DNA from 4 places in the Halomonas sp. PBN3 genome. Region 2 is predicted to be linked to each of the others. Evidence: riboswitches for the same ligand, from Rfam matches in the RefSeq annotation. Region 2 holds a riboswitch; each other region holds the start of a gene.

Region 1 (3,410 bases), on a different contig from region 2:
TAGGCATGTTTACGTTAACGTAAGCTGCTATTTTGGTTCGGCGACAATAACCACAACGCCAGGAGCCACCATGACCGCATCCATCAGCCGCTTTCCCGTTCCCGAATCGATCCAGGACCTGCCCGAGGATATCCGCGACGCCATGCTGGCGGTGCAGGAGAAGGCCGGCTTCGTGCCCAACGTCTTCCTGATGCTGGCCCACCGCCCGGCCGAGTTCCGCGCCTTCTTCGCCTACCACGACGCCCTGATGGAGCGGGAGTCCGACACCCTCACCAAGGCGGAGAAGGAGATGATCGTGGTGGCCACCAGCGCCCGCAACCGCTGCCCCTACTGCGTGGTGGCCCATGGCGCCTTGGTGCGCATCTACAGCAAGGACCCGCTGCTGGCCGACCAGGTGGCCATCAACCACCGCACCGCCCCGATCAGCCAGCGCCACCGCACCATGCTCGACTTCGCCATGTACTGCGGCCTCGATGTGGGGGAGCTCACCGACGAGTGGGAGGCCCGCCTGGCGAACGCCGGCTTCACCCGCGACGACATCTGGGACATCGGCGCCATCGCCGCCTTCTTCGGCCTCTCCAACCGCCTGGTCACCCTGACCGGCACCCCGCCCAACGAGGAGTTCTATCTGATGGGGCGGGTGCCACGAGAGAAGTGAACGGGTGACAGTTCACTCAGACGCTAGATAAAGGGTACGAAGGGAACACCGCTGCACCCGGAAATGGCGAGTGCGAGAAGGCTGACTGAGCAAAGCTTCCGCATGGTGTCTCTCCTGCCGGGGTTCTTTAGCTCGCTATTGTCTCAGACCTCGGCGGTGGTTTCTGCCTGCTTGTTTTGACGAGAGTAATTTCTCGATCCTGTGAGCCAGGGAGTTTTCCTGGCCCCGGTGTAGGGCATCGGGCGCTCCAGATCGGGGGTGGTCGTCGGGACGGGGCGACGCTATGATGCCCCTCGATCCCAGTGTTATCGGCCGCCCATGCGGCGACTTGAGCCGGGATCCCACAATTCATTCACTTGTCGCCAGGGGAGTCCCGCCGCATCCGCGGGGGCTGAGAGGGCCAAGCGCCGACCCTGGAACCTGATCCGGTTAATACCGGCGGAGGAAGTGCGACATGCCTTACCTGACGTCTGCCGTGCTCGGCGCGGCGCTTCTGTGCTTTGCCTTTCTGGGCCTGCGGGCCCGCCGGGCCGACGGCCTGCTCGATGACTACGTCACCGCCCGCAACTCTCAGGGCGCCCAGGCCATCGGCCTGTCGTTCCTGGCCTCCGGCATGGGTGCCTGGATTCTCTTCGCGCCGCCGGAGATCGGTGCCTTCGTGGGGCCGGTGGCGCTGGCCGGCTATGCCATCGGCTCCTCGCTGCCGTTCCTGGTGCTGGGTCTCTACGGGCCGGCGATCCGCCGCCACCTGCCGCAGGGCCGCAGCATCGGCGAGTTCGCCGAGGCCTGCTATGGCACCGGGGTGCGGCGCTGGGTCTCCTTCGTCTCGGTGGCTTACATGGCGCTCTTCCTGGCCGCCGAGCTCACCGCCATCGGCGCCATCGCCGCGCTGCTCTCGGACGTGCCGCCGGCGCTGGTGATCCTCGGCGTGGCGGTGGTCACCCTGGTCTACACCACCCTGGGCGGTCTGCGGGCGAGCCTCGCCACCGACCGCTGGCAGGCCTGGCTGCTGCTGGCCCTGCTGGTGCTGGTGGGCGGCGTGGCCTGGTGGTGGCTGCCGCCGATACCCGCCGAGGCGACGCTGCCTGCCATTCCCGCCGGCAGTGCCCTCTCCGTGGCGCTGACGCTGGTGATCGCCGTCACCGCGGCCAACCTCTTCCACCAGGGCTACTGGCAGCGCATCTGGGCCGCCGAGGACGACCGCGCCTTGGGCCGCGGCGCGCTGCTGGGCGGCGCCAGCAGCCTGCTGGTGGTGATGGCGATCGGCGGGCTCGGCATGCTGGCGGCGATGCACGCGCTGCCCGTGGGCGAGCCACCGATTCCCTTCTTCGCGCTGCTCTCCGCGGCGCCGGCCTGGCTGGGCCTGCCGGCCCTGGTGCTGGCGGTGACCCTGGTGGCCTCCAGCGTCGATACCCTGCAGAACGCCATCGCCTCCATGGCGGTGGCAAGCGGCGGCCGGCGCGGCCTCTCGGTGCGGGCGGCGCGCCTGGTCACGGTGGCGCTGATGCTGCCGGTGGTGTGGGTGGCGCTGCAGGGCTTCTCGGTGCTGCGGCTGTTCCTGATCGCCGACCTGCTGTGTGCCGCCATCGTGGTGCCGGTGCTGCTGGGCCTGTGGCGTCGCATGTCGCCACTCGCCGCGGTGGCGGGCGGCGTGGCCGGACTGCTCGGCGCGGTGCTGCCGGGCTGGATCACCTTGGGCAGCCTCTCCGCCGGGGTGCTGGCGGCCACCTTCCCGGACAGCATCCCGACGCTGCCTCCGTTCCTGGGGGCGCTTGTCGCCTCCACGCTGGTCAGCCTGCTGGTCGCCTGGTGGCGTCCGGGCGCGAGATTTCACTCCACCCTCAAGGGAGATGCCCTGTGACGACACGTTCCGACTGGACCGCCTGGGCGGCGCAGCAGGACGCGCCGCGCCTCACCGACTGGCTGCGCGAGATCAGCGAGCCCGACTGGTCCGCCACCGTGGACCACCCGCTCTTCGACGCCATGGCCGAGGGTCGCCTCGCCGGTGACGACTTCGCCGCCTACATGGTCCAGGACTACGGCTTCGTCGACCCCTTCACCGCCCTGATCGGCTTCGCCATCGGCCGTGCGCCGAGCATGGAGGACCGGGTGGTGCTGGGGCAGTTCATGGGCATGTTGACCAGCGACGAGAACAGCACCTTCCAGCGCACCTTCGAGGCCTTCGCGGTGCCCGCCGCCCAGCGCGAGGCGCCGGACTACCTGCCCGAGACCCGGGCCTTCCAGGCGCTGCTGCGCGAGGTCGGAAGCGCCGGCGGCTACGCCGAGATCCTCGCCGCCCTGGTGGTCACCGAGTGGATCTATCTCGAGTGGGCGCTGCGCATCACCCGGGCCGAGGGGCTGCACCCCCTGGTAGGGGAGTGGATCGACCTGCACGACAATCCGGCCTTCCAGGAGTTCGTGGCCTGGCTGCGCCGCCGCCTGGACGAGGAGGCCGAAGCGCTCGATGACGCCGCCTTCGCCCGCATGGCCGAGTGCTTCCGCGAGACCGTCGCCAGGGAGCGCGCCTTCCACGACGCCGTGATGCCGTGCTGAGCGGGCTGCGCGGGTAGCCGTCGCCATACCCGCCTTGCTTGCGGTGGGCGTTGCTCAGGGGAAGAGGGGAGGCCCCCTCAGTCGAGGAAGAGATCGGCGGATAGCCCGAAGCGCTGGGTTAGGGCCTTGATCTGGCGCACGTTCAGGCGTCGCTTGCCGTTCAGGATCTCCGAGATCACCGATTGGGTGCCGACTTCCG
Region 2 (3,410 bases):
GCTTGTCCATGTTCTCCTTGATCAGGTGCATGGGCACGTGGCCCGGGCCCTCGATCATCACCTGGACGTCGTGCTTCCAGGCGATGCGGGTCAGCTCGCCCAGGGTCTCGAGCTCGGCGAACTGCGCCTCGTCATTGGCGTCGGCCACCGAGCCCGGGCGCAGGCCGTCGCCCAGCGAGAAGGCGACGTCGTAGCGCTTGCAGATCTCGCAGATCTCCTCGAAGTGGGTATAGAGGAAGCTCTCCTGGTGGTGGAAGAGGCACCACTTGGCCATGATCGATCCGCCCCGGGAGACGATGCCGGTGACCCGCTTGGCGGTCAGCGGCACGTAGCGTAGCAAGACGCCGGCGTGGATGGTGAAGTAGTCGACGCCCTGCTCGGCCTGCTCGATGAGGGTGTCGCGGAACACCTCCCAGGTGAGGTTCTCGGCCACGCCGTTGACCTTCTCCAGGGCCTGGTAGATCGGCACGGTGCCGATGGGCACCGGGGCATTGCGGATGATCCACTCGCGGGTCTCGTGGATGTTCTGCCCGGTGGAGAGGTCCATGATGGTGTCCGCGCCCCAGCGGATGCCCCAGGTCATCTTGTCGACTTCCTCCTCGATGGAGGAGGTGACCGCCGAGTTGCCCAGGTTGCCGTTGATCTTCACCAGAAAGTTGCGGCCGATGATCATCGGCTCCGACTCCGGGTGGTTGATGTTGCAGGGGATGATGGCCCGGCCGGCGGCCACCTCGTCGCGCACGAACTCCGGGGTGATCTCCTCGGGCAGGCGGGCGCCGAACCCCTGGCCCGGATGCTGGTGGCCGAGGATGCGCTCGACATCGGCGGTACCCAGCGCCTGGCGGCGCTGGTTCTCGCGAATGGCGATGAACTCCATCTCCGGGGTGATGATCCCCTGGCGGGCGTAGTGGAGCTGGGTGACGTTCTTCCCTGCCTTGGCGCGGCGCGGGGTGCGGGTCAGATCGAAGCGCAGGTTGGCGAGCATCGGGTCGTTGGCCCGGCGCCGTCCGTATTCGGAGGTCGGACCGTCGAGCCACTCGGTGTCGCCGCGTTCATCGATCCATGCCCGGCGCAGCTCGGGCAGGCCGCGGCGCAGGTCGATCTCGGCCTCGGGGTCGGTGTAGGGGCCGGAGGTGTCGTAGACCAGCAGCGGCGGGTTTTCTTCGTCGCTGCCGGAGGTCTTGGTCGGCGACAGCGCGATCTCGCGGAAGGGCACGCGGATATCGGGGCGCGAGCCCTCGACATAGACCTTGCGCGAGCCGGGCAGCGGCTGGATGGCGGCCTCGTCGACCCTGGCGGTGTCGGCGAGGAAGTGGGCGGTCTTGCTCATGATGTCGGTCTCCCCAGGGGATTGTGGTGTTGTCAGGGAGGACAGGTGGGAGGGACAGGGGCCGCCGTGTGCTGTACCGGGCGGCGTGTCGCTTGATCCCTACGCTGGTCCTAGCCAGTTCAGGTTCAACGGGATCCATGCTTGGGCGCATGATCTCAGCCGTCGGTAACGGCACCCCGTCAAGCGAGTGGTCGGGCGACCTTTCGGCCACCAGTGTGACGCTGCCCGTCGGCCTGACCAGAGCCAGCGGGCGCATGATGATGGGGCCAGTGCTTCAGTCGGCGCGGTCCAGTCCCATCTGCCAGAAGTCGATCTCGAGCCGGGTGGCGTCGCGGAACACCTGAGTGAGCTCGGCGAAGCGCGCCGGGGTGACATCGGCGAGGCGGGCGTCGAGCCAGGCCTCCTCGGCGCGGCGGGCGGCCTGGAACGCCTCGCTCTCGTACATGGCGATCCAGGCGTCATAGGGGTTGGCATTGCCGCGGACCGTGCCGGCGCGGGCGTTGATCCAGTCGGCGATTTCGCCGTAGCCCACCAGGCAGGGGGCCAGGGCCACGTGCAGGTCGAGCAGGTCGCCGCGGTTGCCGGTATCCAGCACGTAGCGGGTATAGGCCATGGTGGCGCGGGCCTCGGGCAGCTCGGCCAGCGACTCCTCGGAGATGCTCCACTCGCGGCAGTAGCCCACGTGCAGCCCCAGCTCCAGGTCGACGATCGCCTTGAGCCCCTCATGGGCCTGACGCAGGTCGTCGAGGGTGCGGCTCTTGTAGGCGGCCAGGGCGTAGGCGCGCGCGAAGTGGACCAGGAAGAGGTAGTCCTGCTTGAGGTAGTGGCGGAAGGCCTCCTGCTCGAGGGTGGCGTCGGCGAGCTGGCGCACGAAGTCATGCTCGATATAGGCACGCCAGTCGTCGTGGCAGGCGGCGGTAAGGTCCTGGAAGCGATAGCCCATGGTCGTCTCCGGCATCGAGTGACGATCCGGGGTTCGGGCGAGGGAGGGAGTGGGGGTCGGGGGAACGGCACTGCCGGGGAGACCACCGCTTGATTCCTACGCCGGTACTAACCGGATCAGGTTCAACGGGATCGGCGCTTGGGTCTTCGGGAGACCCCTGTGCCATCTCAGCCGGATCTCACCGGCACCCCGTCAAGCGAATGCCCAGTCTAGCAGGACGGGGGCAGGTTGCCAGCTTAGTAGGTTGCCAGCTTAGTAGGTTGCCAGCTTAGTAGATGCGAAACTCGCGATGGTGGGGATCTCCTTCCTGCTCCTGAATCACCTTGCGGTAGCGCTTGTACTCCCACTGGTACTGGGCCGGGTCCAGGGCGATGGCGGCCTCCACGCAGGCGTTGACCCCGGTGGCGGACTCGGCCTCGTCGGTCGCGTAGACCCGTTCGTCCGCGGGCAGGAAGTGGATCTCGAAGCCCCGGCCGGGGAGGCGCCTGGCCACCCCGGTGACCACCCGGGCCTGGGTGCGGGCCACCAGCTTGGGCAGCAGGGTGGCGGTATAGGCGAGGCGGCCGAAGAAGGGCGCAAACACGCCGCTGCCCCAGTCGGGCTCCTGGTCGGGGAGGATGCCGATCGCCTCGCCGCGCTTGAGCGCCTTGAGCAGGGCGGCCACGCCACGGGGGTTGGTGGGCACCAGGCTCGCCCCCATGCGCTCGCGTCCGGCGCGGGTCACGGCGTCGAGCTCGGCGATCTTGGGCGGCTCGTACATGGCGGTGAAGGGGAAGTGGCTGGAGAGCCAGAAGTTGAGCACCTCCCAGTTGCCGAAGTGGGGGGCCAGCACGATCACCCCACGCCCCTCGGCGCGGGCCTCGTCGAGCAGTTCGCGGCCGTGCACGGCGAGTATCGAGGCCTCGACCCGCTCGGGCGCGCCCTGCCAGGCGAAGCCGATCTCCAGCATGGTGGCGGCGGAGTGAGTCAGGCTCTGCCGGGCCAGGCGGCGGCGCTCGTCGGCGCCCTGGTCCGGGTAGACCTCGGCCAGGTTGGTCGCGGTGACCTCGCGCTCGCGGCGGCTGAAACGGTGCACCAGCGGCCCCACGAGGCGGGCCAGGCGCCACAGGGTGGCGAGGCGGCGGCCGGCCAGCGCCC
Region 3 (3,410 bases), on a different contig from region 2:
GCGTTCGCGCAGGGTGCGCAGGGCGTAGCGATTCATCAGGCCACGCCCGGTGCCGATGGGGGCGCCCCAGGGCATCAGCGCCTGGCAGCCAACCTCGCGCAGCCGCTGGCAGAGCACCAGGTCGTCGGTGCAGTAGGGCAGCACCTTGAAGCTCTGGTCGACCAGCTCCCGGGCGGCCTCCAGCAGGCCGAAGGGGTCGGGCTGGAGGTTGTAGTCGTCGCCGATCACCTCGAGCTTGATCCAGGGGGTGTCGAACAGCTCCCGGGACATCTCGGCCAGGGTGATCGCCTCGCGGGCGGAGCGGCAGCCGGCGGTGTTGGGAAGCAGCCGGCAGCCGCTCTCGCGCAGGATCTGCCAGAAGGCGTCTCCGTCGCCGCCGGCGGGGTTCTGGCGGCGCAGGCCCAGGGTGACCATGTCGCAGCCGGCGGCGGCGATCGCCTCCTGCATCACCGCCGGCGAAGGGTAGAGGGCGGTGCCGAGCAGGAAGCGGCTGGTGAAGGCCTCGCCATAGAGCACCAGGGCGTCATGCTGGTCGTCATGGAGCCTGTTCATCAGCCGCCTCCTACCGGGGCCACGATATCGATGCGGTCGCCGTCGTCGAGGGTGCGCTCCACCCAGCTGGAGCGCGGGGCGAAGGTGTCGTTGATGGCCACGGCGACGCGCCGGCCGCCGTAGCCCCAGCGCTCCAGGGCCTGGTCCAGGGCGGTGCCCGCGGGCAGCCGGGCGGCCTCGCCGTTGAGGCTCAGGGTGATCTCGTGCATGGCGTGTTTCTCCTGGGTGCCTTCCTTCATGACGCGCTCTCCTCGGGGGCGGCCTCGGCCAGCACTGCGGCGAAGGGGCGCTCGCCCGCGCCGCGGACCTCGGCCAGCAGGTGCTCGACCAACGCCGGGGCCAGCAGGTAGCCGTGGCGGAAGAGGCCGTTGGCGCTGGTCAGGCCGTCGCGATGGGTGACATGGGGCAGGTTGTCGCGAAACGCCGGGCGCAGGTTGACGCCCTGCTCGAGCACTCGCGCCTCGGCGAAGGCCGGCGACAGGGTATAGAGGACGCTCGAGAGCTCCAGCGACGACTGCAGCGAGATGGGCGAGCGGTCCTCGCTCTCGATGGAGGTGGCACCGACCACGAAGCGGCCGTGCGGCTTGGGCACCACATAGAGCTGGTAGCGGGGGTGCATCAGGCGTACCGGGCGCGACAGCCGCACCTCCTCGGTGTGCACCTGCAGGGTCTCGCCGCGCACGCCACGCAGGGTGGGGTGGCGGGGCCTGGCGCCGTGGCCACGGCAGTCGATCACCCGGTCGAAGGTGCGCCGGCCGGCGGCACTCTCGACCTCGCCGGGCCGGGTCTCGATCGGTGTGTGGCCGTGGTACTCACCTCCCAGCGCGCGGATCGCCGCCAGCAGCCGGGCGAGCAGCTCGCGGTTGTCCAGGTGGGCCTCCTCCTCGAGGAAGAGGCCATGGCGGAAGCCCGTCGCGAGGTCGGGTTCCAGGGCCTGGAGGTCGGCGCCCGACAGCGGGCGGTAGCGCGCCGGCGCGCCCAGGGCGTCGTCGAGCTCGCGGCGGAACTGGGTCAGCTCGCCCTCGTCCTGGGGGTGGGCCACCACCAGGCTGCCCCGTGGGTGCCAGAGCTCGGGGGCCTCGAGCTCGGCCAGCCACTCGGGCCAGCGGGTCAGGGCCACGCGCCCCATGTCGTAGACACAGCGCTCGCTGACCACGGTCTCGGCCAGGGGGGCGACCATGCCGGCGGCAGTCCAGGCGGCGGCGGGAGGCGTGTCCAGGTCGCCGGCGTCATAGAGGGTGACGGCGTGGCCGTCGCGCAGCAGGCGCCAGGCCACCAGGCGGCCGAGCAGGCCGGCGCCGGCCACGGCGAAGCGCTGTTGGGGGAGTCGACTCATCGAACGGGCATCCAGCGGGGGGAGTGACGACCAGGCAGGATGCGGGGCAGGAGCGGACAGCGATGCACGAGCTTGTTTCCTCCGCAGGCATCAACCTGATCAGGTTCAACGGGTTCGGCCGTACCGATCTCAGCCCTCGTCCAGCGCGCCAGGCGCGTGTCAGGGCTCCCCGACAAGTCGTCCCAACATAACCAAGGAGGCCCGCCGACGCAATCGGTGTCGGCGGGCCTCCTTGGTGATCGCAGATGGGAATGCCGCGCTCTGGGCTTTCCCGGCGACAGGCCCTCGCAGGGCGCCGTCACCCGGCGGTCAGGCGCAGTCCGCCGCGCCCTCGCCGAACATGTCGAACAGCAGCTCGCGGCCAAGGCCGGTGAGCACGAAGCGCCGTTGCTCGTTGAAGGTGGCGGCCTCGCTGGACTCGAGGATGCGCTGGCAGGCGGACCACTCGCGGGAGTCCGCCTCGAGGCACTCGAGGGTGGCGGGGTCGAGGCCGCGGTGGGGCACGGTCACGGTCTCGAGGACGTGGCCCTGGCGGTAGAGCAGGGCGGCCATGTTGGAGAGGCACTGGCGCAGGCTGCGCTGCATGCCCAAGGTGTCGATCGGGGGAGGTGTCATGCGCCGCGTCTTCCTTGCTGGAATGTGCTGCGGCGCATTATACAACCTTGGTCGTACAAGACCAAGGTCTAAGGGGGTGTCGGCCTCAGTCGTCGACTCGGCCCAGCAGCAGGAACTCGATCAGCGCCTTCTGGGCGTGCAGCCGGTTGCCGGCCTCCTGCCAGACCACGGCGCGCGGGTCGTCGAGCAGGGTCTCGCTGATCTCCTCGCCGCGGTGGGCGGGCAGGCAGTGCAGGAAGAGGACATCGTCGGCGGCCCGGTCGAGCAGCGCCTCGGTCACCTGGAGACCGGCGAAGGCCGCCTCGCGCTTGGTCTGCTCCTCCTCCTGGCCCATGGAGGCCCAGACGTCGGTGGTCACCAGGTCGGCACCCGCGACGGCCTCGGCGGGGTCGCGCAGGAGGGTGACACGGTCGCCGGCGGCGGCGAGGATATCCTGGCGCGGCTCGTAGCCTTCGGGGCAGCAGATGCGCAGCCGGAAGTCGAACTGCCGGGCGGCGTTGATCCAGGAGTGGCACATGTTGTTGCCGTCGCCGATCCACACCGCGGTCTTGCCCCGCACCTCGCCGCGCAGCTCGGTCCAGGTCATGACGTCGGCGAGCAGCTGGCAGGGGTGGTAGTCGTCGGTCAGCGCATTGATCACCGGCACGCTGCTGGCGGCGGCGAAGGACTCGAGGCCTGCATGGGAGAAGGTGCGCACCATCACGATGTCGACCATCTCGGAGAGCACCCGGGCGGTGTCGCCGATGGGTTCGCCGCGCCCCAGCTGGGTGTCGCGGGGCGAGAGGAACAGGGCGTGGCCGCCGAAGTGCGCCATGGCGGTCTCGAAGGAGACCCGGGTGCGGGTCGAGGACTTCTCGAAGATCATCGCCATGGTGTGGTTGGGGAAGGGCGTGTAGGTGGGGCCCTC
Region 4 (3,410 bases), on a different contig from region 2:
GGGTGGGGGCCACCGCCTTCATCACCCTGGCCTTCCGCCATGCCCCGGCGGCCATCGCCGCCCCTTTCGACTACACCGCCATGCTCTGGGCGGTGGTGCTGGGCTGGTGGTTCTGGGGCGAGATGCCGGACCTCTGGGTGTTCGTGGGCAGCGCCCTGATCATCGGCAGCGGACTGGCCATCGCCTATCGCGAGGGGCGCACCTCGCTCAAGCGCCGCCCCACCGCCTGAGCCGACCTCAGCCCCGCGGGCCGAAGGCGCGCGCCGCCGCCTCGGGGTCCGGCATGCCGCAGATCGCCGAGATCACCGCCAGGCCCTGGGCGCCGGCCTGGCGTGTCGCCGCCACGTGCTCCGCCTTGAGCCCGCCGATGGCCACGCCGGGCAGGGGGCTCGCCGCCGCCAGGGTGGCCAGTCCCGCGAAGCCCAGCGGCTCGGCGTGGTCGTGCTTGCTGGGGGTGGCGAACACCGGGCCGAGCCCCAGGTAGTCGAGGCGCTCGGCGTCGATGCGCGCCAGCTGCTCCAGGGTCTGCACCGAGAGGCCGAGGATCGCCTGCTCCCCCAGCACCGCCCGGGCCTCGGCCACCTCGCCGTCGTCCTGGCCGATATGCAGGCCGTCGGCGCCGCTCTCCACCGCCACGGCCAGGCGGTCGTTGATGATCAGCGGCACGCCGCTGCCGGCCAGTGCCGCCTTGAGCCGCCGCGCCTGGTCGATCAGCTCGCCGTCCGCGGCGTGCTTGTCGCGCAGCTGGACCACCGTGGCGCCGCCGCGCACCGCGGCGACGACGGTCTCCACCAGGCCGTGGCCGGCGCACAGGGCGGGGTCGGTGATCAGATAGAGGGAGAGGTCAAGGCGCATCGATCACCTCCAGGGGCGGCAGGGCAGAGAGTCGGTGTTCGTCGAGGGCATACAGCGCGTCGAGGAAGGCCACGGCGAAGCTGCCGGGGCCGGCCGCCACCTCGCCGGCCTGGCGACCCGCCTCGCCGTAGCAGGCGAGCGCCGCCACAGTGGCGGCGAAGGGATCCTCGGCCCCCACCAGGAAGGCGGCCACCACCCCGGTGAGTGCGCACCCCAGGGTGGTGACCCTTGGCATCAGCGCATGGCCGCCCGGGATACGGGCGAGGCGCCGGCCGTCGGTGACCCGGTCGACCTCGCCGGTCACCGCCACCACGGCATCAATGCGGCGGGCCAGGGCCACTGCGGCCTGCTCGGCGGCTTCGGTGGGATCGCTGCTGTCCACGCCGCGCCCACCGCTTCCCTGATGCTCCAGGGCCAGGATCTCAGAGGCGTTGCCGCGGATCACCGTGGGGCGTCGCTCCAGCAGTCGCCTGCCCGCCGCGCGGCGGTAGGCGGTGGCACCCACCGCCACCGGGTCCAGCACCCAGGGCCTGCCCGCCAGCCGTGCGGCCGCGGCGGCCTCCTCCATGGCCTCGACCCAATGGGGGGAGAGGGTGCCGATATTCACCGTCAGGGCATCGGCGAGGGCGGCGAACTCGGCGGCCTCCTCGCGGGCATGCACCATGGCCGGCGAGGCGCCCAGGGCCAGCAGCACGTTGGCCATGGGGTTCATGGCCACCAGGTTGGTGATGTTATGAATCAGGGGTGCGCGCTCGCGCAGGCGAGCGAGATGGGCGGCGGGGTCGATCGGGCCGCGGGTGGCGGTGGTCATCGTTCCTCCCGGGCGCGGGAGGTGCAGGCGGCGGGGCGGGCTGCACGACTCCCTACGCCGGCATGATCCGGGTCAGGTTCCAAGGGTGCGTCTCAGCCACGGCGATTGCCGCGGCGCCCCTGTCGTCGAGCCACACTATCCACGTCCCGGGGAGGACTGTAAAGGCCGAGCAATGCCTCTGGCGAGGCGCTCGAGCAGCGAGGTTCATGCCATCACATGGAAGCCCGCCAGGGTGATCAGGCTGGCCAGTACCAGGCTGTTGACGGTGTCCCGTGCTTCCTCGTCTTGCCAGCGCTCGGGGGTGAGCAGGACCAGCGCCAGGGTGCCCAGAGCAGCAAGCCCCAGCGGCAGCTCGATGGGTTCCCAGCCGGCGGCCAGCACGCCCAGGGCCAGCAACGCCAGGCCGATGAGCAGCAGCGGCACGATGGCGCGATTCTCGGCGACGAGGGTGTCTGCGAGTGTCATTATCGGACTCCGGGTCATGGTGTTGCCTCGGGTTGCGGCGGTATCAGCATGCACCATGACTGTGGCGCGCCTTCCTTAAGGATTGCTTAAGGTGGCATGACCAGAGTGTGACGGCGCCGATCCCGGTACCTTTCCACCACCCGACAGGCCGTGTATCGCGGCTTGGTGTCGGGCCCTTTCATGATCGTGGTCATCACATGCTTGCATCCCTTCTCCATCGCTGGCGCTGGCTGGGCGCCTGGACCCTGGCCAACCTGCTGCTCGCCTGGCTGATCAGTCTGCGCTACCTCCCCTACATGGCCCCCGAGGGCGCCGAGCAGTGGGGCTACCTGCTGCTGGTGTTCCTCGGCCATATCGGGCTTCTGGTGTGGCTGGGGGCCTTGCCGCTGCTGCTGCTGGCCCCGCTGCTTCGGGCGCCCTGGCTGTGGCTGGTCACCACCCTGTGGGCCGGCCTGTTGCAACTGGTGCTGCTGCTCGACACCTTCGTCTACGCCCAGTACCGCTTCCACCTCAGCGGTTTCATCCTCGATCTGCTGGTCAACGCTGGCGGCGACGTCTTCAGCTTCTCCTGGCTGGCCTGGGCCCTGGCCATCGGCGGTGTGCTGGCGATGCTGGCGCTGCAGGGGGCCCTGGGGTTATGGCTCAAGCGGCGCCCACTGTCGCGGCCGGTGCTGCCGGCACTCGCCCTCGGCCTGCTGGCCCTGCTCGGGGTGCATGGCTGGCACGCCTGGGCCGACGCCCACTACGACCGCGACATCACCGGCATGACTCGCCATGTGCCGCTGTTCTATCCCGCTACCGCCAAGCGCCTGTTCGTCAAGCGGGGCTGGGTCGACCCCCAGGCGGTGCGCGACCGGGTGGAGCTGGAGGCGGCCGAGGGCAAGGCCCATGACCTGGCCTATCCCTCGGCGCCGCTGAGCTGCTCGCCGGCGGCCGCGCCCCACAACCTGCTGCTAGTGGTGCTGGACAGCGTGCGCCACGACCTGCTGACCCCCGAGGTGATGCCCAACCTGAGTCGCTACGCCGGTCGCCCAGGCTGGTACCGGGCCGCCGAGCACTTCAGTGGGGGCAACTCCACCAAGGCGGGGGTGTTCAGCCTCTTCTACGGCCTGCCGGTCACCTACTGGGATGCCTTCACCGGCGGCCAGACGCCGCCGGTGCTGATGGAGAAGCTCGAGGCCGCCAACTATCGTTTCCAGGTGCTCTCCTCGGCGACCCTGGTGAGCCCCGCCTTCGACCGCAACGTCTTCGCCGGCCTTGAGGACGTCTCGCTGACCCC

The links. A riboswitch is a leader RNA that binds a small molecule or an ion and turns the genes downstream of it on or off. The one in region 2 is predicted to bind thiamine pyrophosphate.
Region 1: it holds a riboswitch for thiamine pyrophosphate, as region 2 does, so the genes downstream of both, Q673_RS26490 (sodium:solute symporter family transporter) here and tenA (thiaminase II) in region 2, are expected to answer to the same signal.
Region 3: it holds a riboswitch for thiamine pyrophosphate, as region 2 does, so the genes downstream of both, thiO (glycine oxidase ThiO) here and tenA (thiaminase II) in region 2, are expected to answer to the same signal.
Region 4: it holds a riboswitch for thiamine pyrophosphate, as region 2 does, so the genes downstream of both, thiM (hydroxyethylthiazole kinase) here and tenA (thiaminase II) in region 2, are expected to answer to the same signal.

Annotation. Positions count from the first base shown of each region.
Region 1 covers NZ_AXCA01000155.1:30,917-34,326, forward strand. The annotation lists gene Q673_RS26485 (peroxidase-related enzyme) at 71-658, shown strand; TPP riboswitch at 1,013-1,123, shown strand; gene Q673_RS26490 (sodium:solute symporter family transporter) at 1,113-2,519, shown strand; gene Q673_RS26495 (TenA family protein) at 2,516-3,211, shown strand; gene Q673_RS26500 (helix-turn-helix domain-containing protein) at 3,289-3,410, opposite strand, start outside.
Region 2 covers NZ_AXCA01000163.1:201,908-205,317, forward strand. The annotation lists gene thiC (phosphomethylpyrimidine synthase ThiC) at 1-1,330, opposite strand, end outside; TPP riboswitch at 1,410-1,519, opposite strand; gene tenA (thiaminase II) at 1,605-2,273, opposite strand; TPP riboswitch at 2,350-2,475, opposite strand; gene Q673_RS29665 (lysophospholipid acyltransferase family protein) at 2,542-3,410, opposite strand, start outside.
Region 3 covers NZ_AXCA01000178.1:61,748-65,157, forward strand. The annotation lists gene Q673_RS31670 (thiazole synthase) at 1-552, opposite strand, end outside; gene thiS (sulfur carrier protein ThiS) at 552-791, opposite strand; gene thiO (glycine oxidase ThiO) at 788-1,888, opposite strand; TPP riboswitch at 1,948-2,070, opposite strand; gene Q673_RS31685 (hypothetical protein) at 2,198-2,503, opposite strand; partial or broken gene argF (ornithine carbamoyltransferase) at 2,589-3,410, opposite strand, start outside.
Region 4 covers NZ_AXCA01000112.1:38,114-41,523, reverse strand. The annotation lists gene Q673_RS24210 (DMT family transporter) at 1-230, shown strand, start outside; gene thiE (thiamine phosphate synthase) at 238-855, opposite strand; gene thiM (hydroxyethylthiazole kinase) at 845-1,666, opposite strand; TPP riboswitch at 1,699-1,797, opposite strand; gene Q673_RS24195 (hypothetical protein) at 1,871-2,131, opposite strand; gene Q673_RS24190 (DUF3413 domain-containing protein) at 2,329-3,410, shown strand, end outside.